DNA from 3 places in the Paenibacillus sp. SAF-068 genome. Region 2 is predicted to be linked to each of the others. Evidence: riboswitches for the same ligand, from Rfam matches in the RefSeq annotation. Region 2 holds a riboswitch; each other region holds the start of a gene.

Region 1 (7,319 bases), on a different contig from region 2:
CGGGCGTGTCGATCTGGTCGTTTCAGGCATGACGCCGACGGATGATCGGAAGAAAAGTATCGACTTTTCTGACACCTATTATAAATCAAAACAAGTCATTATGGTTCGCAATGTGGATAAAGACAAGTATCCAACCATGGCAGAACTCGAAAATGCAAAGATTGGCGTGCAGAAAGGTTCAATTCAGGAAACGATCGGCCAGAAGATTCCGGGAGCGAAACTTACTGCGCTTGATAAAATCTCGGATATCGTGCTTCAACTGCAAACGAAACGTATTGACGCGGCAATCGTTGAGGATACCGTAGCAGCCGGTTATTTGGATGATATCATTGGACTTGCTGCTGCTGTCCCGGACGAAGAGCAAGCAGAAGCTGCAATCGGGATTCGTAAAGGTAATACCGAGCTGCTAGCTGCAGTAAATGGAACGCTTGAGCGCTTGAAAAGTGAAGATAAAATCAACCAGATGGTGACGGATGCCAGTCTCCTGATGGCGGATAAAGCGAACAAATCACAAAATATTTTCCAAGTATTCTGGGAGTACAAAAGTTTCTATGCAACAGGTGTAGGCTACACCCTTTTATTGTCTGCACTTGGGGTTATCTTCGGGGTTATTATCGGGTTGATCATCTGTTTGTTCCGACTGCATGATGTTGCGATTCTGCGTTGGATCGGTACAGCTTATGTTGAAGTCATCCGTGGCACACCGATGTTGGTGCAACTGATGATTATTTACTACGGTTTTTCCCTGAGCTTTGGTATTAACTTCACTGCTCTTCAGGCAGGTATCATTACACTCTCAATCAATAGTGGTGCCTATCTGGCAGAGATTTTCCGTGCAGGTATTCAAGGTGTGGATCGTGGTCAGTTGGAGGCAGCACGTTCATTGGGTATGGGAAGAGGCGCGGCGATGCGTTATATCATCTTGCCACAAGCCTTCAAAGCTGTCTTACCAGCGATCGGTAATGAATTCATAACCATCATCAAAGAATCCTCCATTATCTCCGTAATCGGTATGGTGGACATTATGTATCAGGCCAGTGTTGTCAAAAACATTACGTACCAAGGCTTGAGTCCATTTTTGATTGCAGCGGCCATTTATTTTGTAATGACATTCATTTTGTCCAAGCTGCTGGGACGACTGGAAAGGAAGTTGAGTGCAAGTGATAGACGTTAGACAATTACACAAATCTTATGGAAATAACAATGTGCTTAAGGGCATTAACGTGACGATTGGCAAAGGTGAGGTTGTCGTAGTTATTGGTCCTTCCGGTTCGGGAAAAAGTACATTCTTGCGTTGTCTGAACCTGTTGGAACAGCCTACCTCGGGTGAGATTGATTTTGAAGGCGTGTCAATCACCGATCCGAAGCACAACATCAACGCAACTCGTGAGAAAATGGGCATGGTGTTTCAGCATTTCAACCTGTTCCCACACAAAACGGTAGAGCAAAACATTACAATTGCTCCAATTAAAGTGAAGAAACAATCCACTCAGGAAGCGGAGAAAATTGCTGCTGATCTGCTTAACACTGTGGGCTTGTACGATAAAAAAGATGCATTCCCGAATCAGCTGTCCGGCGGACAGAAGCAACGGATCGCCATTGCCAGAGCATTGGCCATGCAACCGCATGTGATGCTGTTTGACGAGCCTACCTCGGCGCTGGACCCTGAGATGGTCGGCGAAGTACTGGATGTCATGAAGCGTCTTGCAGAAGGCGGGATGACCATGGTCATCGTAACACATGAGATGGGCTTTGCACGTGAAGTGGGAGACCGTATCCTGTTCATGGATGGCGGGGTTATTGTGGAAGAGGGAACACCTGATGAGGTGTTTGGAGCACCGAAAAATTCACGTACACGTGATTTTCTTGCAAAAGTACTCTAAATGAAATGATCGATAGCGTTACTGACTTCGAGTCGGTGGCGCTATTTTTTTATGAAATAATAACATACAGGATTCGAAAAAGTAACTATTCTGTTACCAATTATAAAGGAATCATAATGCCCAACTTTTCTAAAGGTTGCTGTATTCTTACATAAGCTTACATGCTAGAACCATTTGGTAAGAATTACTACAAGTTCAGGTTACAAAATTGTGATATATTGAACACTGCCGAAACTTCCGGACAGGGAGTGCGGGGGATGTAACGATGCAGAATGTGCAGGGGGAAGATCTACAGCACACTGCTTGGGGTGAATTAGGGGTACATATCGTTTCAACTGTAATGATGAACCTATAGGGTGGGCTCCTCATCCGAATCCGACAACTAACTTCGCAGGCACAATGAGGGAGGAAGACCATGATTAACAAGAAACGTATAGCCAAAACAGCAGTAGCATTAATGACAACAGCAATGCTCATTCAAGCCGTTCCGGCTCACGCCGATTCAGTTCATGTGGCCAAAGAGGGGGATACCTTCTACACCTTATCGAAACAATACGGAGTAGCAATCAACACGTTAGTTAAAGCAAACAATGACATCTCGCCTTACAATATTTATGGTGGTTTGAAAATTACAATTCCCGGTAAGGCAAACCATGTAGCTGCCGCGGCGGCGGAAAGCAAGGCCCAAGCCAAAACGGTTACGACAGCAAGCTTGGACGTGAACACAGATAACAAAGTGGTTCAAGCCTGGGGTAAAACATTTGATTACAGCAAAGCTGTGAACGTGAAAGCAACGGCATACTCTGCAGATCCGTCTGAAAATGGAGGATGGGGTGCTGTCGATTATTTCGGGAATGACCTTGAACTGGGTACGATTGCAGTTGATCCAAGTGTGATTCCACTTGGAACCAAAGTACTGGTAACTGGTCACAGCCATCCAGGATTGCCAAAACAGGCTTTTGTAGCCACGGCACGTGATGTGGGCGGTGCAATCAAGGGGCACCGGATTGATATCTTCATCCCGGGTAGCAAGCAATCTGTAAGCACATTCGGTTTTCAGGATATTGAGCTGTACATTCTGAAATAGAAAGTAAATTATAATTAAAAGAATTCAAACAGGGTGTCTGCCAGTCGCTAACTTGCGATTGAACAGCACCCTTTTATATTCTTATTTATAATACGGTCAGCCTAATCTTTGGCCTTTGGCAATCCCAGCATTTCGTCCAAGGTGACCAGTTCATACCCCCGATTACGCAATTCCTCAATAATCTCTGGCAAAGCCTCAATCGTGCCGTTTAGATTAGATCCTACACCGCCTCCTGCATGTTGCAGAACGATGGAGCCAGGTTTGACGGCAGACAGGATGTTATCTTTCACCTCTGTCTTAGAAAGGCCTTTCCAGTCCAGTGAGTCTACGTTCCAGTTCACAATGCTATAGTGTTGTCTGGCAGCCCAACGCAGCTGTTCCTCATTAATGTCTCCATAAGGCGGACGAATCATCTTGGGAGTATATCCCGCCAGACGTCGAATTATATCCCCGGTATGTAAAATTTGTTTGCGAAAGGCATTCATCGACAGCTTACTGAATTCCGGATGATTGTAGCTGTGATTGCCGACCATATGCCCTTCCTTAACGATGCGTTTCACCAGATCGGGATGCTTCTCAGCACGACTACCTACGATAAAGAATGTAGCTCTGACATTGTATTTCTTCAATACATCAAGTACCTGTGGAGTAAACCGTGGATCAGGTACATCATCAAAAGTCAGTGCAACTTTCTTTGTTGAAGGACCATTGGTTTTGAACGTATCGGCATATTTTTGACGTAATTGTCCCAATGTCAGTTGTTCTTCTTCCCCGGAATCTGAACCGGATACCGATTCACCTGGAGGGCTTGAAGAATCCCGAGATGAAACCGGTGCATGATATCCTCCGAAGAAAATAACGATAACCATCAGCATGATGAGGCGTATGCGCATAATATCAGCCTCCTTTTCCAAAATAACGTTCTCCTTGGTATGCCCGAGGTCTCCAATAAATATGCGTAGTGTGAGAAGTTTCATTGTTGATTCATCCCATGAAGGCCATAATTCCTCCATATATATCATATAGAAAAGGGTAGGTGGATAGGATATGAGTACATATGATTTGAAGTCCATACGTTTACAGGTGATTGAAGCAGGCGAGGATAAGGTTTTTCTTGTTACCGGAGGGAAGGCGCATATTGGTGCTGTGGCCACGTTCTATGTAGATCATGAGCGCGTAAGCGGAACGACGGTACATATTCCGGGTCATAAGGAACAGGAGTTGTGTGAGCGGCTAGCCCGAAAGGCGGCTTTACAGCTGAAAGTAACAGTCACGGTAATCATGGGTATCCATTTTGATTCGATCACGCGGATGCAGATTGATGAAATCGTGCAGACTGCAGAGAGGCTGATGGAGGATCATCTGAGCAAGGGGAAATGATCTTCTTAATATAAAGAGCAATCGCAAGTTTTGATTTTATTTGCTAAAATTGAAACGAGTTGCAGATTGTTACGTATGTATGTTTATATACGATGTAATATTGACTAGGAGGAATAACATAATGTCCATTTTTAAACGTTTGCGTGATTTAACCATGTCTAACATCAACGCCATTATTGACAAGGCGGAAGATCCAATCAAGATGACGGACCAATATATCCGTGACATGCAAGAGGATCTGGAAGATGCGGAGAAAGCAGTAGCTCAACAGATCGCGATTGAGAAGAAATTTAAGCAGCTATTCGAAGAGCAGGAAGCTCTTGTGAAGAAACGTGAAGAACAGGCGCATACAGCGGCACGAGCTCAGAATCTGGATTTGGCCCGCAGGGCTTTGGAAGAGAAAAAAACAGCTGAAGAGAAGATGGCTGAGTACAAAACCAGCTATGATCAAAACAAGGCTTCAGCAGATAACCTGCGCGGCAAGCTCGACGAGATGCGTAAGCAATTGACTCAAATGAAGAACAAACGCGAAACACTGGTAGCCCGCTACAATGCAGCAAAAGCTCAAACGGAAATCAACAAAGCGTTAAATGGGTTTGGCTCTGATACTGCAAGTGCTGGAATGAAGCGTATGGAAGAGAAAATGATGCAGATGGAAGCACAGGCGGAAGCAAGCAATGAAATGTCATCCAAAGGCAAGTCTTTGGATGAAGAGTTCGAGAAGTTGGGTAAAGATCAGGCTGTTGAAGATGAACTCGCAGCATTGATGAAACAGTACGATAATAAGAATTAATACCTTGTAAGTCAGCAGGGTTGACCAGCGGAGGAGAAGAGCATTTCTCCTTCGCTTTTAAATGCGGTTCATGTTGATATGTGGGGGCTGTGTAAATGGATTTAAATATTTTGGCGATGCTGGTCTGGACAGTATCTGGTTCGGTTTTGCTGTTTGTTTTGATGTATGTCGACTCACTGTTCACGAAATATAAGGATTTTGCTGAAGTTAAGGCTGGCAATATGGCCGTTACTACACGTATGGTGATGAAATTATTTGCACAAGGGTATGTACTGGCTACGTCCATTTCTACGGCTGGTCACCTTGGTGAAGCATTATTGGTCTCCGTTGTATCCTTTATCATTTTGTTGATTCTGGAGAGTGTTGTACACTTTATGATTCGCAGATGGGCCAATCTGGATCTGGATACCGGAATACAGCAAGGGAAGACCGGATACGGGTTATTCTCTGGCGCTTTACATATCGTGGGCGCACTGATTATTGCAGCTTGTTTATAAGATAAGGAACAGGAGTAATTCTCATGAGTGTATGGAAGCGAATTAAAGGAATACTAACGAAACCCGAACCACCGCAGGCAGAGAAAACCATGCTTCAGCTTGCACCTGGTGATATCTGTGAGGTTTCTCTGGTCACTTATGAAGTCGTTGGTCGGGTACAAAATCGCGCTCGAAATGCAGTTGTGCTCACGCTGCAGGATGGTACCGCATTTCGATATTTGCATATCGAAGAACGGGAACTCACACGTTACGCCCTATATACACCCATTGATGGCAGGCTTGATGCACCTGATGAGGTGCCCACCTTGCTGGACCTCGATGGACGCGCATATCATCTGGAGGAAGAGTATGGAGGCATGGTATCAACGGCTGGCAGAACTCCGTATGGTCAGGCTGGAGAACAATTGGTATGGCAGTATCAGTCGGATGATAATATGCTTCTTCGCGTGGAGTGGCAAGACAGAAGATTTACACTGTATGAGGGTGAGTCCATTCTTTCTGCGGATATCAAAGTGATTCGTTCGAGCTAGGAGAGGTTCCCAATGAAAAAACGCTTGGCACATGGATTAAAATTAATGCTGGTCCTCAGCCTTGTGATGTCTCTGTTGTCCGCGTGCGGAGCACCTTCTGTTCAGGACACATATCCGCTTGAATCGGTTAACGGCAGTGGTAACTCAACGTCCTATATATACCGGGCTTCGGACCGCACCGTTCCGGAAGTGGCTCGGGAATTGTCTGACCAAAGGCAACCGGATCAGATCTCGGCAGAGAACACAGAGCGTATGTTCCTCGTGTATCAGGACGAGTATTATCACCTGCAACAAGACCCGAACAAGCCGGAGGATACCTTGGTTGAGGTGGACTCGAAGGAATATGTTCGGCAGAATTACGATTCATCTTTTTTACAAGGTTACCTCACCGCTACATTAATTGGTAATCTGTTCGATTCTTTTGGCGGGCGAGGTTATGGCAACTATCGAGGATATACCAATAAAGATACGTATAAACCGAGTGCAGGATCTTATCGAGCACCAACAAGTTATGACAAGAAGCTTGCTCCACCCATTACTGTTGATCGGAAAGGTACGATTACAAGGCGCGGAAGCGATAAAGATACAAGCGTGGGATCGGGCGGAGGATTATTCAACCGCAACAAGGATCAGAGCAAGGGAACCATTGATCGTAACAAAAGCAGTGGTGGTCTGGGCGGATTGTTTGATTCACCTAAAAAATCCTACAAAAAACCGAAAACCAGAGTGGGCGGCGGCCGCATTATGAGGCGTAGATAATGTTCTAATTCTAAGCGTGTTCGCCAACCATCCAATAGTCCAATGAATAAGAACAGTGAAAAGGTAAGGCGGATTCATCTCTGCCGTCACATGTACCTTGGAGCTGTTCTTTTTGGTCTAAGATTTGCGAACATGATTGGATTTGCGTACACGGGGAATGGTTGAAGCAGGCTGTTTGCGAATCCATCGGATAAAGGGAACCATTCGTTCAGCTTGTCTCAAGGACTGCAGGTCCGTAAGACCAAGCGTTATGATGTCTTGATTGGTGAATAGAGAATGAATCTGTTTGTGACAGGGGATGCACAGGTTGGCCGTTGGCAGAAATGTTCCTCCCATTTCTTTGGGAGTCAGATGATGAACGGTCGTGGTTACAGGCTCTCTTCCACATAA
Region 2 (7,319 bases):
ATTATATCCACGTGCAAGATCCGGTTATATGGCAGTTAATTAACACCCCGGAATTTCAGCGTTTACGCCGGATTCGTCAACTGGGTACATCTTACCTTACCTTTCACGGAGCAGAGCATAGTCGGTTTTCACATTCACTAGGTGTTTATGAGATTACACGCAAGATCATCTCTCAATTTGAAAGAAGTCATTATTCGGATTGGCCGAAGGAAGAAAAGATTGTAGCTCTGTGCGCAGCTCTGCTTCATGATCTCGGGCATGGGCCATTCTCTCACTCCATCGAAGAAGCTTTTGACATGAATCACGAGGATTGGACTTGTCGCATTATTACAGGTGATACCGAAGTAGGGGCGATCTTAAGACGGTATGCTCCTGATTTTCCTGAGAAAGTCGCGTCTGTCATTCAAAAAACATATGAAAAACCGATTGTGGTGAACTTGGTGACCAGTCCGCTTGATGCAGACCGAATGGACTATTTGCTCAGGGATGCTTATTTTACAGGTGTAAATTACGGCACGATTGACCTTGATCGTATCCTTCGGATGCTGCGTCCCTATCATGGACGAATTGTAGTCAAGGAATCAGGCATGCATGCTGTGGAGGACTACCTCATGTCTAGGTATCAGATGTATTGGCAGATTTATTTCCATCCGGTAACTCGTAGTTCTGAAATTATATTGCGGCAAATATTCAAGCGAGCGAAAATACTCATACAGCATGGTTTTCAATTTCGCTTCATGATTGATCCACTCCCTCAATTATTTGCAGGAGAATTATCTGTAGATGAATATTTGCAGTTGGATGAAGCATTAATTCAGACGGCATTTACGCAGTGGCGCAAGGAGGACGATACTGTTCTGAGTGAGTTATGCGAACGTTTTATGGATCGCAAGTTATATAAGTATGTAGAGCTTGAACAGGTCGACTTGACAATGATGGAAGAGATTCGGGAAGCTTTTGTACAGGCAGGCCTTGATCCCGAATATGATCTTGAAATTGATTTTCCTTCAGATAATCCGTATGATGTGTTTCGTCCGGATGAATCCACCGATAAGCAGATTCTTCTTCTGGATCGACAGGACAATTTACGTGAGTTGTCAGAAGTATCAGACATTGTCCGTTCCATCAGCGGGCTTCATCGAGGGAAACATCATTTGTATTACCCGCAAAACAAGGTGGATGCGATTATTCATGAATTACCGTCACATATACGCCCCTATTTCTTGTAATCATGTGGGTATAATCCAATGAAGAATTTCGAGATCAAAAGACTTTCTAAAAGAGCTATTTTTCATGATACAGTAATCTGCTTTAATGGGGCGTATATGTAGATCGACATAATTTTGTAAATGAAAGCAGGCAGAACGGGCACAATCAGCAATATATAGATCAGAATATTCGTATTTCTTCTATATATTGTAGTTGTGAAGAAACAAACGAAATAATGTAATGCACAGATTACCCAAAATGTTTTATATAGGAGTCAATGAATTATTGAATTTTACAAATTTAACTTTCAACAGAAGATAGTCGTTATTTCGACATGAAGGGAGATACAAACATGATGCTGTTCGACACACATACACATCTGGATGCACCACAATTCGACGAGGACCGCGAGGACATGATTCAGCGTGCTGTTGATGCGGGAGTTGGTCGCATGATCAACATTGGCTTTAACCGGGAGACGATTCCAACGACAATGAAACTTGCTGAGACATATGACTTTATCTATGCAGCTGTAGGGTGGCATCCCGTCGATGCGATTACAATGCAGGAGGGCGATCTGGAATGGATTGCATCTTTATGCAAGCATGAAAAAGTGGTTGCTATCGGTGAGATTGGATTGGATTATCACTGGGATACTTCACCGAAGGAAGTACAGCATCGCGTATTACGACAACAAATTGCTTTGGCACGTGAAGTGAACATGCCGATTGTCATCCATAATCGGGATGCACATGAGGATATCATAAGAATTTTGCGTGAAGAAAAGGCGAGTGAAGTTGGTGGTGTGATGCATTCGTTCTCGGGCAGCTGGGAAACAGCGAAGAGTTGTCTAGATATGGGCTTCCATCTCTCCTTCGGAGGACCAATTACATTCAAAAATGCAAAGCAGCCCAAAGAGGTGCTCGCGAAGGTTCCGATGGACCGGTTTTTCATTGAAACAGATGCTCCATATTTGACACCTCACCCTTATCGTGGGAAACGAAATGAGACAGCGCATGTACGTCTGGTTGCAGAGGCAGCTGCGGAAATTAAAGGCATTTCAGTCGAGGAAATTGCTGCAATAACCACCAAAAATGCCATGGAACGATTTGGAATTCGTTAAAAAAACGAGTAAATGAGGTGAAAAAGGCAGGTAAGCGGAGTTAATTTGCCCTTTGATCCAAATAAATCAAGAATATTACAATATTTTAACCAAATATTCAGAAAAACGTACTTGATCAACGCTTTACAACATGCATCAAAACAGGATATCATCTTTTCAGTGAATTGTTGTGCGGAAAATTGGACAGATGTTCGGGGGATGAACAAAGGGACACTTTCCGATGAAACAACATTACTTTCATGAATCAGTCTCGCTGAGTCTCCGTTAACGGAGAGCGGGGGAACCAATAGGGCTTAAACATCGGTGAATCTGGCCGATGCGCAACGTTCGCTGACCCAAAAGCAGCGTATGGAACTGCGAAGCCGTATTTGATTTCTTCTTTGGGTCTCGGGGTGAATTCAAGGGCATCCGCCATGAGCGGGTGACCTAAGATAGGGCGGCTCTCTTTCGCCCGAACCCGACAGCTAACCTCGCAAGCGGAAAAAGAGAGGCAACCTCGTGCATGAATTTCCGATATTCAAAATCATTCGGAAGCCACGAAAGAGTTCCTCTTACACTCTTTCTTTGGCTTTTTTGTTTTTGAATAAAAGAAATGTTGTCATCATACGGTAGGTATTCAGGAGGATGACATCATGTTGCGAAGATTGATTCATGGTGCAGAACCGGATTATGTTGGTCCAATCTGTGTTCTGTAGAAAATTTGGTATAGTCACGTCAAAGACATCATGCATTACTTTAGACGGCGAGGCTATGAAGGAGGACGGAGAAGTGGGCACATTCCAACCAGAAGAGACCCATGAGTCACGATCATCCAGTAAGTCTTTCGCGTTGCGGTGGAAGCATGAGAACATGCGTCAAATGGCATTGATCGCGATTTTCTCAATTGCGCTTACAATCATGATCTTGTTAGTCGTTTACGGTCAGGCCGGGAAACAAATTTCACTGGTTATTGATGGCAAAGCTCAGGTGGTAGAGACTCGTACAGGAATGCTTCAGGAAATGCTGGAGGAGCAGTCGATCACAGTCAGCCCTCACGACAAGGTATCCATGTCCATGAACGGGGCAATTACAGATGGAGACCGAATCGTTATTGAGCGGGCCGTTCCAGTCAACATTACGGCAGACGGAGACACCAAGACTCTGTATACAACGGATTCATCGGTAGAAGATGCAATTCAAAAATCAGGTATTCAAGTTGAGAGTAATGATAAAGTGTATCCGGCGCTTGGAACTGCTATCAAAGCGGATATGAAGATCCGTGTAGTGCGCGTAACAAAGCGTACAGTGGATGTAGAACAACCGATCGCTTACAAAGTAATTAAAACGGCTGACCCCAGCTTGTACAAAGGGGATAACCGTGTCGTTGTAAACGGCAAAGAAGGTACACTTGTACAGCACATCGAAAAGGTATTTCAGGATGGAGAATTGGTCTCCAAAAAAATGGTCGGCAAATCCGTCGCGAATAATCGTGTAGATAAAGTGATCGCTGTCGGCACCAAAGCAAAACCGGTCGTGAAAAAACCTGAGATTCAGACCGTATCGGCACAAACTTCAACAACCAAAAAGGCTACAACAACGAACTCGAAGAAAACATCTGCCTCGGGCAGCAAAGTGATTACCGTATCCGGGACTTCTTTTAAATACTCCAAAGTACTTAAAAATGTATCCATGACTGCCTACTCTTCCGAAGAGCCTGGCATTGGCACTAAAACAGCTTCCGGTACTCGTGTAACGGAAGGGCGCACCATCGCGGTTGATCCCAAAGTCATTCCAATTGGCTGGTGGGTATATATCGAAGGTCTGGGCTTCCGACGTGCGGAAGATACAGGCGGTGCCATTAAAGGCAACAAAATTGATGTATATTATGACAGTGTGAAGCATGCCCTGAATTTTGGACGCAAGAAAGGCAAGACGGTCTACGTGATCGGTCCGGTGAAGCCGGAAGCGAACTAAAATCGTTTTACTTTGAAATGGGAATGCTATAAAATAGTTGCATGAATGATTCATGCGGAATATGCGGCGGAGGGGTCTGAATTCAGTCTCCCCCGCCGTTTGGCAGAGAAGAGGATATTCCTCTTCTTTTTGCGTTAGAAAGGAAGAAATGGAACATGATAAAAGAAGTCATTGTGGTGGAGGGCCGTGATGATACGGTAGCCATCCGTCGGGCCGTGGAAGCCGATACAATAGAAACAGGTGGATCAGCCATCAACCAACGTATTCTGAAGCGGATAGCGCTTGCTCAGGAGAGACGGGGAGTCATCGTACTGACAGATCCGGATCATGCCGGCGAACGCATTCGTAAAATCATTGCGAATAAGGTGCCTGGCTGCAAACATGCTTTCATTCCGGAAGCCGATGCAACACGCAAAGGGGATATTGGGGTGGAGAATGCCTCACCGGAGGCGATCCGTCATGCTCTGGCACGCGTACATACTTCATACGAAGGTGCTCCGAGCCTGATCGATTGGGAGGACCTGATCGCGGCAGGACTTATTGTGCATCCGCAGGCTGCTGCACGTCGCATGGAGATGGGCAATCTGCTGGGCATCGGATATTGTAACGGTAAGCAGTTCCACAAACGTCTCAGTGTATTTCAGATTACACGGGAAGAGTTCTCTACAGCATTAGCGCAAATTGAACGTGAAGGATTGTGAGCATATGAAGGATATGGAAGAGACGATAGAAATTGCAACGCCCAAGCGAACTAAAGAAATTATTCAAAGACACGGATTCTCATTTAAGAAAAGTCTAGGTCAGAACTTTTTGATCGATCAAAATATACTGAACAAAATCGTGAATGCAGCCGACTTGGACGAGTCCAAAGGTGCGTTAGAGATCGGACCAGGCATTGGGGCTCTTACCGAAAGACTCGCTCGGGTAGCAGGCCCTGTCACAGCCGTAGAGATTGATCAGCGCTTGATCCCCATCCTCGGAGAAGTGATGCAGCCTTATCCGAATGTACGTGTTCATCATGGAGATGTGTTGAAGCTTGATCTGGCGGAGTTGTTTAATACTGATTTTGCATCCGTGGATAAAGTCAGTGTCGTGGCGAATCTGCCCTATTATGTAACAACTCCCATTATGATGAAACTGCTGGAAGAGAAGTTGCCAGTGGATAGCATTGTGGTCATGATCCAAAAAGAAGTGGCTGAACGTATGGCTGCTGCACCGGGATCAAAAGACTATGGCAGTCTGAGCATCGCAGTTCAGTACTACAGTATGCCGGAGCTTGTGTGTATTGTGCCACCTACGGTCTTCATTCCCCAACCTAATGTGGAATCAGCGGTCATTAAGCTGAAGGTGCGTGAGCAACCACCAGTGGAGATCCCGGATGAAGCACACTACTTTGAAGTGGTACAGGCTTCTTTTGCCCAGCGGAGAAAAACAATCTCGAATAACCTGAAGGCACGTTTCTTCACGAAGGAGAACCGGGACCAGGCAGACATTCTGCTGGAGCAGGCAGGTATCCAACCATCCCGACGCGGAGAGACGTTAAGTCTGCAAGAGTATGCTACACTCAGCACCGTCATGTGGGAAGCAGGGGTGCGTGTAGCGCTGTAAAATTTGAATGAACCAAACCGGGTCTCTGCCCATACGATGGGGTAGAGGTGATTACGTTGATGAATATCGGAGACTTGGTCGTTCGGAAGTCATACGGCGGCGATGTGACTTTTCGGGTGGAAGGCCTCCAGTTGGATGCTGCGGTCATTAAAGGGACTGAGTTCCGGCTGCTTGCCGATTCCCCGGTGGACGATTTGATACAGGTTCCCTACGAACCGCAAAGCGCCAAGACAAGACAGGCGCATATTAAAGCTCATCAGACCCTGTCCCGTCTGCAGCAGAATCGCATGGAACAGGCGGAGCGGAATCGTGAAGGTCTGGCACAGGATTGGTCTGCTCAGCAGGAACCGGCTTATTTTGAAATGCCCGGAAAGGTGCTTCATCTGGATGGAGATCCGAACTATCTGAAAAAAAGTATGGATCTCTATGAGCAACTTCGTGTGCCTGCAGAGGGACAATATGTCCATGAATCGGCAATGGCAGATACCTTATACCGTTTATTGCCCAAAGTACGTCCGGATATTGTAGTCATTACGGGTCATGATGGGGTGCTAAAGACACGTCAGCCCTATGACTTATATAGTCTTGGTAGCTATAAGAACTCGCAAAATTTTGTGGCGGCGATTCAGGTGGCCAGACAATATGAACGCCATTTGGACGCACTCACTATTGTAGCAGGTGCCTGTCAGTCCCATTTTGAGGCACTGCTGCGCGCTGGAGCGAATTTTGCCAGTTCTCCAGGCAGAATTCTCATTCATGCACTTGATCCAGTCTATGTGGCAGCCAAGGCCTCCTTCACATCTGTGCGGGATACGGTCAACATGAGTGATGTTCTACACAATACCATTAGTGGTAGCCAAGGTGTGGGTGGTGTCGAGACAAGGGGGAGTTACCGGGTAGGTCTGCCGGGGCTGAATGATTTATCCACGTTAAAAGTGAATCCTTCGGCAGTCTGATGTAGGCCATTTAAAGTCCCAATTTGGGGCTTTTTTTGTTTGCAAAAAAATTCATTGACAACAACTTTTTGATGCTGATATAATAATTAGTTTTGATTTGACAATGACTGTAAAATCCGGTATAATGGACAAGAAAAGAGGTGGTCGTCGACAATGGCTAAAAATACGCTGTTGGATATCAAACGCAATCTCGATGCACATATTGGTCAGAAAATTATGCTGCGGGCTAATGGTGGCCGCCGTAAGACCATTGAACGTACGGGTGTATTGGAAGAAACGTACCCTTCTGTTTTTATTGTTAAGCTTGATGAGGAACAAGAAACCTTCAAGCGAGTATCTTATAGTTATGCGGATATACTTACGGAGTCTGTGGAAGTCATGGTTTTTGACCCGGGCAGTCAGACGCATAGCTCCTACATGGAGACGTAAGTATCGTTTTACAGGCGATTCGCCCCACAAGGCGGATCGCT
Region 3 (7,319 bases), on a different contig from region 2:
GTGGTCGCGGTACGCTTATTGGAGCGGTTATCGGAGCGGTGGTGCTGAATGCAGCCAAAACAGGCATCAGCGAAGCTTACCCTGAAGGATGGCTGTTTGTCATTGGTGGGCTCTTTGTAACGGTCGTCTTGTTCATGCCTAACGGAATTGTGGGTGTGTATCGTCATGTTGTTCGCTTGCTGAAACGGAGAGGAGAAAGTGCACATGTCCAAGTCACTCGGGAAAAACCTGAAGTCTACTGAGGATTCAGCGGTTCTGATCGCCGAGGATATTACGGTGGCATTTGGCGGGTTCGTTGCGGTCAAAGGAATGAATCTGAAGCTGCATGAGCATGATCTGCATTTTCTGATTGGACCGAATGGTGCAGGGAAAACCACGATGCTGGATGTGATATGTGGTAAAACCAAACCCATGTCCGGCTCGGTGAAAATAGCGGATGGCACGGAATTGACGCGACTGAGAGAACACCAGATTGTTCGCAAAGGTGTAGGACGCAAATTCCAGGCGCCATCGATCTTCGCAGGTCTGACGGTGCAGGAGAATCTGACACTGGCGGCAGAGACTCGCCGTTCTCCTTTGCAAGCCATCGGTATTCGTCGATATGGGAAAATGAGTGCTGCCATGGAGCGTGTTACCCTCCAGATTGGTCTGCAAGATCGCGTCTATGCTCGTGCAGGGGCGTTATCACATGGGGAGAAGCAGTGGCTTGAGATTGGCATGTTGCTTCTGCAAGAGCCGCGTTTGTTGTTACTGGACGAACCAGCCGCAGGCATGACGGATGAAGAAACACACAAGACCGGGCGACTTCTGCAAGAGATTGCGTGTGAACGCTCGGTTGTGGTGGTGGAGCATGATATGGAGTTTGTACGAGAGTTCGCAGCCAAGGTAACAGTAATGCATGAAGGGAAACTGCTGAAGGAAGGTACGATGGCGGAGGTACAGGCAGACCCGAAAGTGGCTGAAGTGTATCTGGGTAAAAGGAGGGATGACCATGCTGTCGCTGCAACGAATTGAATCCGGCTACGGGGAAAGCAATGTGCTACGTGGAGTGAACCTGGACGTAAAGCCTGGACAGGTGGTGTGCCTAATGGGCCGTAACGGTGTAGGTAAAACAACATTGATGAAAACATTAATGGGCCTGCTCAAAACACGTAAAGGCAGTATTCAGTGGCAACATCAGGAGTTATCTACCTTGGACACAGCCAAGCGGGCAAGAGCAGGGATTGGTTATGTACCGCAGGGGCGGGAGATTTTTCCGCAGCTTACGGTGAAAGAAAACTTGTTGCTTGGCCTGGAGACAAGTGCGCCGGGGGTAAAGGTGTTCCCAGAGGATGTGCTGGCGATGTTTCCAGTGCTTGCTACGATGTATGGACGGCAGGGCGGGGATCTGAGTGGTGGGCAGCAGCAACAGTTGGCATTCGCTCGTGCGTTGGCTTCACGTCCCGGGTTGTTATTACTTGATGAGCCGACAGAAGGCATTCAGCCTTCTATCGTGGAGGATATTCGGCAGGTTATTTTGCAGCTCAAGGCAAAGGGAGACCTCTCGGTTCTGTTGGTAGAGCAAAGTATTGATTTCGTGCGAAGTGCCGCAGATTATATCTATATTATGGACAAAGGAACGATCACCTTGCATGGGACACCGCAAGAACTGGATATGTCGCAGTTTGAACATCATCTGTCTGTGTGATTCCTGTTAGCGTGTGGAGTATAAAGAAAGGTTTCAGGAACGCTTGTCCAGAATATTTGAGTATTTCGGGTATAACCGCCGGATGCATTCCGGGCAGATGTCATGGGTAAATTCGGCGTGGGTATGCTTCTCCAGATAACTCTCAACGGAGTTCCAATGTTCCTTTTCGTCCTTGATTTGTTTGCAGACAGCGCAAATAGGCAGGAGTCCGCGCAATGTGCGCACGTCAGACAGGGCCTTTTTTAATTGGCGTTCTGTCTTTTTCTGTTCGGTAATATCCATGTGTGCAATCAGAGCGAGATCGATATCCAAAATTGAATTCGCATGAGACAGAGGGGTGAGTTCCACGCGAAACCACCGCTCTTCGTTGCATGCCGCATGCACGCAGATGTCATATGTATGATTTCGATGAAAAGGTACTCCGCGTTCTTTCAAATTCTGTGCGACAAGTGCCGTGTGTGCGTTCTTGCTTCGTATTGCCCAGGCTTCCGTCAGATGCAGGTAATGTGTATGATTACTGCTCGCTTCCGGGTTGAGTAATGATTGGCCGAGTCCCTGTTGCCATGCGCGGTTACAACTGTGGATAACCCAATGGTGATCAACGATGATGAGTTGGTGACGAATGGACTGGAACGATAGCCTCTCCAGATCGGATGTAACATGTCTCATGGATGGGGCCCTCCTTGGCAGAAATTTTATCTCAGTTCATCTGGAATATCCAAAATGTCAGCAACCAGGTGTCTGAATCGGGTGGCTTTACGCGTGCCGTGAATGAGATTGGATAAACGGTAGGGTGGGATGCCATGCTGTTCGCAAAAGGTCTTCTGGTCCACTTGAAGTTCGGTTAGCCGTCGTTTGATGGCCCATCCGAACGGGGTCACTGGTTTTTTCTTGTTCTTGTTCAAAAGGGTTCACCCCTGGTTAGAATGTAGTATTCAGTCGCCATTTCTTCGTGTAAAATATATAGAGATGCGAGCTGTGTATTTTATTATATACGTAAATCCGTCATCTAACAATTAAAAAAGACGGAAAAAAGTGTATTTTGTGATGTTAAATGGCGTAAATACGTTAAATAAACAAATAAAACGACAAAAAACACGACGGCAAGGAGGTTGCCGCGTGTTTTTGTGTTTGTCTGAATGAAGGGGAGAAGGAAGAGGATTAGGCTCTGTAGGCATGAAGTCCAGCTCCAAGCATATGGAAACTGGGGAAAAATGATTTCATGGACATCGAGGTTGGTTGTACCAGTCCATCCGCAGCCGAGGCGCATACGGTATTCCATTCATTCTCCAGATCTGAGGCCAGGCGTACCATCAGATCTTTGGTTATATCGTTGTTCAGGGGAATGACTTTGGAGGCTTCGGTTATGCAGGCATTCATGGCTGAATGCAGGTAACCAAGGACCGCTTCCTCGACCGGGATGTCGAGGTGATGGTTAATCCAGGCGTGAACAGTGGAGAGGCAGCCAACCGAATCATATTTGGCGAAGATCTGTTCGAGCTGGCTGAAATCAATCCAGGGGTGCAGAGCGCGTGCCAGTCTGATCAATCGTTTTCCCATGGCGGCAGCTTGTTCTCTGAGATCTCCAGGAGTTCGCTGAACGTGGACCAGTTTATCGATCAGAGCTATCCGCCATGTATCCTTGTGATCTGCTGCGGTATAGATGCCTTTGATGGCCATGCCTTCAAGACGAACAATGCTGGGATGCAACTGACAACGCATGAATGATTCGAGATCTTCAGCATTACGAATGGTACCCTCCCTGATATGGATATCCATGCCGAAGGAATGGGTAAACCCTCCAACCTGAATAGAGGAATCAAGCAGTTTGACATAATCGAGCAGCTTATTCCCACGGTTCACAATCATTCGCCTCCTGTGTTCGTTAAATGTCATTTTAAATGACATTTATATTCCTTTTTGTTAACTTTATGTTTGAAAATCCGAATTATATGATAGTTATCATCCCATAAATGTCCGCTTTTTGTCAATAGTATCTGTTGAATTTAATGAATAGATTCTGATATTTAATATTTATGTCATTTTATATAACCTATTGTGTTATTTGTGTGGCGAAGTGCAGGGAGGACTATATATAAGGAAGGACTACATATTAATGAATCAACAAGATCGGCTCTAGCCGGAAAAGAGGGGATCAAATCTAAGGATATGCAGTTCATGGATAAACATGACGAGAATATGCGTTTTTTGAGGAAAATGCCTGGCTGAAAAAGAAGGTTTAAAAAATACTTTACTTTTATTTCTGAACCCGGTATAATCAATTCTGTTGCCGATTATTTACGACATGCGGTCGTGGTGGAATGGCAGACACGCTATCTTGAGGGGGTAGTGGGCGTATGCCCGTGGAGGTTCGAGTCCTCTCGACCGCATCATATGAACGATGAAGAAGAAGCTTTCCTTTAATGGAGAGCTTCTTTTTTTGTGTCTTTTCGAACAGTCGGGTATCCAGGGGTGAGAAAAAAGGCCATCCATTCCCGGGGGTAATGGTGCTCTACCTTCCGGCACGGGTGGCCAATGTACTATTTTTGCAGCAAATTCTTGATATCTTCTTCAATCTTGTCAGGTGTTGTTTTCGGAGCATAACGCTTAATTACCTGTCCGTTCTGATCCACAAGGAATTTGGTGAAATTCCATTTGATTGCTTTGGAGCCAAGCAGGCCTGGTGCTTCTTTGCTAAGGTGCTGGAAGAGAGGGTGAGCGCTTGAGCCATTCACATCAATTTTCTCAAACATCGGGAAGCTTACGCCATAATTCATCTGACAGAACTCGGCGATATCGTCGGAAGAACCTTTTTCCTGTGCAAATTGGTTGCTTGGAAAACCAAGGACTTCAAACGGGGCATCTTGGAACTTGTCTTGCAGTTCTTGCAGACCTTTGAACTGAGGGGTAAGTCCGCATGAGCTTGCGGTATTTACAATCAGTAACACTTTATCACGGTAGTCGGACATTTCAACTTCTTGGCCCCGAAGGGTATTGACTTTGTATTCGTAAACTGTCATCTAATCGCCTCCATGATATCATCTGATACCTCTTATTATATTGGATGCAATTAAATAATGCAAAACTAATATGGTGTTAAAAGAACCAAAACGGGCAAGTTGTGCAGAATACGTGAATGAAATGCGAAGTGACTTTCGTCAGAGTGAGAATTAGATAGCCTTGAAGAGATGGATAGAGTATAACCATGTTGTAAGCGTTATTATGGATCGGTATTGGCGAAAATCTGTCGATTCGGTGATCTGTACGGACTTTACACCGTCATGGTACGGGTGTATGATTCATAACGTAATTTCAATTTAAACTAAATTGTACCTGAAAAACGAAACAAACGATAATATCGCTCGATCTGATCTTAAGATATACGAACGATGTTTTAATCGCTGAGTTTCCATTCAGTCATGAGTGGGAAACGGGGGAACCAACAGAATGCGCTGTCCAGGACAGTAGGCATTCATGGGGTGAATTTTCCGGTGACAGCCGGAAATAGGGCGACTCTCGCGCCCGAATCCGTCAGCTAACCTCGTAAGCGTTAAAGGGAGAGGCAACAAGCCGTACGCTGGTTCATGGTGTTTTCGCCATGGATTCTTTAAGAAGCGTTCGGGAGGCCTTGGTCCCCCACGCTTCTTTTTTGTTGTCTTTTCACGCCAAGGGAGGAACGAATGATGGATACTGAGATGATCTTAGTGACTGCTCCAAATGAAGCAGGACGCAAATTTATCAAATTGCTGATGTACAAAAAAATGCCGTTTGCCGTTCTAACCAACAGTGCAGGGGAAGAGCGCAGACTCCGTAGAATCGGGGTAGAGCATGTCATTCGCATGAATACGGCTGCAGCTCAAAAATGGTTTTTGCCGCAGGGCAGCGTGGGCAACGTGTTTATTTTTGAGAACAGCCTGAACCTGACTTGCCGTTATTTACAGATCTGCCGTTCATGGACATCGAAATCCCTGTGCGTCATTACGGAACAGAGTCATCCAAAGGGCATCTATCGGGGCATGGGCGCAGACCGGATTGTATATTCACTCAATGGGGAAGTCGGCTTTCTCCTCAATGGTTAATGCCATAGCTTGTGATTGCTCAGGTGTAAGGTGCCTGTTATAATTGAATGTATCGATAAACGGAAATTTGAGGAGACTCATGCAAGATGGTGAGTCTTCTTTTTTATGCTTACAAGGAGGAATTGGCGTGCCGGATGTAGGTGGATTAAAGTGGTTGTTTTTTGATGTTGGAGATACGCTGGTGGATGAATGGGAGCCGGTTGATGATATTATCGGACAGTTCGTCCGCGAAGCCTGTGCTTTGGGGTATCCGGTAAAGATTGAGGCGGTACGCGAACTGTTCGCGAACTGTTACCAAAGTTATGAGCAATGGCCTATGAGAGTGGCGATTCGCACATTCGTTGACGACGAGGGACACCAGAAACAGATTCAGGACAAGCTGAAGTTTCAAAAAGATCTTGAACGTCCTTTTCCTTCAGCGGATTCCGTTCTCCAGCAGTTGTCACGGTATTATCGCATTGGCATTATTGCCAATCAGAGTCCCGGAACGGAAGAGAGACTGGAGAGTTACGGACTGCGGAAGTATGTTGATGTTCTGGCCTGCTCGGCTGAAGAAGGGGTGTCCAAGCCAGATCCGGAGTTATACGCGGTGGCCCTGAAACAGGCAGGATGTACGCCAGAGGAAGCCGTCATGGTCGGGGATCGGATCGATAACGATATTATACCTGCTCGGAAGCTGGGCATGCGTACGATTCGAATTATGCAAGGTTACGGAAGATTCCAGCCAGACCGATCGGAGGACGAACGTGCGGATTGGACTGTTGATTCATTGGATCAACTCCTGCCGTTACTGGTGCCGAATCAGGATTAGGTGATTATTAATAAAAGAAGGCTGATCAATCTGGTATCGAATACCGGAGTTGATCAGCCTTTTTAGTATTTTATCAATAAGAACGTGATTAGAATAACCGGATCGTTTGAATGATCAGATAGATATTCAGCACCACGATAATCGAGGCAATGACCCATGAAATGATGTTGAGCCACAATTTGTTGGCGAATGCCCCCATGCTTTTTTTGTCACTCGTGAACATCACCAGGGGAATTACCGCAAAAGGCAATTGAAGCGACAGCACAACCTGGCTCAAAATGAGCAGTTCTTCTGTGCCGTGTTCTCCTGCAATCGCTGTGACAATTACCGCCGGGATGATGGCGATCAGACGTGTGACCAGTCGGCGCAGCCAAGCTGGAATTCGAATGTTCAGGAAGCCTTCCATCACAATCTGTCCAGCGAGTGTCCCTGTAAGGGTAGAATTCTGACCTGATGCTAACAACGCCACACCGAACAGGATACTTGCAACCGTTGTACCCAATAGAGGTGTCAGCAGATGGTAGGCATCTGCGATCTCGGCAACCTGTGTCATGCCGGCACTATGGAATACAGCAGCGGATACAATCAGGATGGCCGCATTGATGAACAAGGCGAGTGTCAGCGCGATTGTAGAGTCCATGGTCGAATAACGAATCGCTTCTTTTTTGCCCTGTGGTGTCTGTTCGATCTGACGCGTCTGCACAATGGAAGAATGCAGATACAGATTATGCGGCATCACGGT

The links. A riboswitch is a leader RNA that binds a small molecule or an ion and turns the genes downstream of it on or off. The one in region 2 is predicted to bind cyclic di-AMP.
Region 1: another riboswitch for cyclic di-AMP. It lies ahead of ACTHPG_RS11845 (3D domain-containing protein); the one in region 2 lies ahead of ACTHPG_RS27230 (ubiquitin-like domain-containing protein).
Region 3: another riboswitch for cyclic di-AMP. It lies ahead of ACTHPG_RS02440 (hypothetical protein); the one in region 2 lies ahead of ACTHPG_RS27230 (ubiquitin-like domain-containing protein).

Annotation. Positions count from the first base shown of each region.
Region 1 covers NZ_JBQCJX010000001.1:2,748,742-2,756,060, reverse strand. The annotation lists gene ACTHPG_RS11855 (ABC transporter substrate-binding protein/permease) at 1-1,174, shown strand, start outside; gene ACTHPG_RS11850 (amino acid ABC transporter ATP-binding protein) at 1,161-1,883, shown strand; cyclic di-AMP (ydaO/yuaA leader) riboswitch at 2,100-2,296, shown strand; gene ACTHPG_RS11845 (3D domain-containing protein) at 2,299-2,970, shown strand; gene ACTHPG_RS11840 (polysaccharide deacetylase family protein) at 3,072-3,863, opposite strand; gene ACTHPG_RS11835 (hypothetical protein) at 4,018-4,350, shown strand; gene ACTHPG_RS11830 (PspA/IM30 family protein) at 4,472-5,143, shown strand; gene ACTHPG_RS11825 (DUF350 domain-containing protein) at 5,239-5,640, shown strand; gene ACTHPG_RS11820 (DUF4178 domain-containing protein) at 5,664-6,170, shown strand; gene ACTHPG_RS11815 (DUF4247 domain-containing protein) at 6,183-6,929, shown strand; gene ACTHPG_RS11810 (HNH endonuclease) at 7,047-7,319, opposite strand, start outside.
Region 2 covers NZ_JBQCJX010000010.1:47,860-55,178, reverse strand. The annotation lists gene ACTHPG_RS27240 (HD domain-containing protein) at 1-1,229, shown strand, start outside; gene ACTHPG_RS27235 (TatD family hydrolase) at 1,562-2,332, shown strand; cyclic di-AMP (ydaO/yuaA leader) riboswitch at 2,574-2,827, shown strand; gene ACTHPG_RS27230 (ubiquitin-like domain-containing protein) at 3,101-4,285, shown strand; gene rnmV (ribonuclease M5) at 4,441-4,986, shown strand; gene rsmA (16S rRNA (adenine(1518)-N(6)/adenine(1519)-N(6))-dimethyltransferase RsmA) at 4,991-5,893, shown strand; gene yabG (sporulation peptidase YabG) at 5,953-6,849, shown strand; gene veg (biofilm formation stimulator Veg) at 7,003-7,278, shown strand.
Region 3 covers NZ_JBQCJX010000001.1:581,062-588,380, forward strand. The annotation lists gene urtC (urea ABC transporter permease subunit UrtC) at 1-242, shown strand, start outside; gene urtD (urea ABC transporter ATP-binding protein UrtD) at 205-1,014, shown strand; gene urtE (urea ABC transporter ATP-binding subunit UrtE) at 992-1,687, shown strand; gene ACTHPG_RS02415 (hypothetical protein) at 1,721-2,356, opposite strand; gene ACTHPG_RS02420 (XRE family transcriptional regulator) at 2,383-2,592, opposite strand; gene ACTHPG_RS02425 (urease accessory protein UreF) at 2,849-3,550, opposite strand; tRNA gene ACTHPG_RS02430 (tRNA-Leu) at 3,995-4,077, shown strand; gene ACTHPG_RS02435 (glutathione peroxidase) at 4,228-4,707, opposite strand; cyclic di-AMP (ydaO/yuaA leader) riboswitch at 5,077-5,252, shown strand; gene ACTHPG_RS02440 (hypothetical protein) at 5,368-5,766, shown strand; gene ACTHPG_RS02445 (HAD family hydrolase) at 5,894-6,577, shown strand; gene ACTHPG_RS02450 (Nramp family divalent metal transporter) at 6,666-7,319, opposite strand, start outside.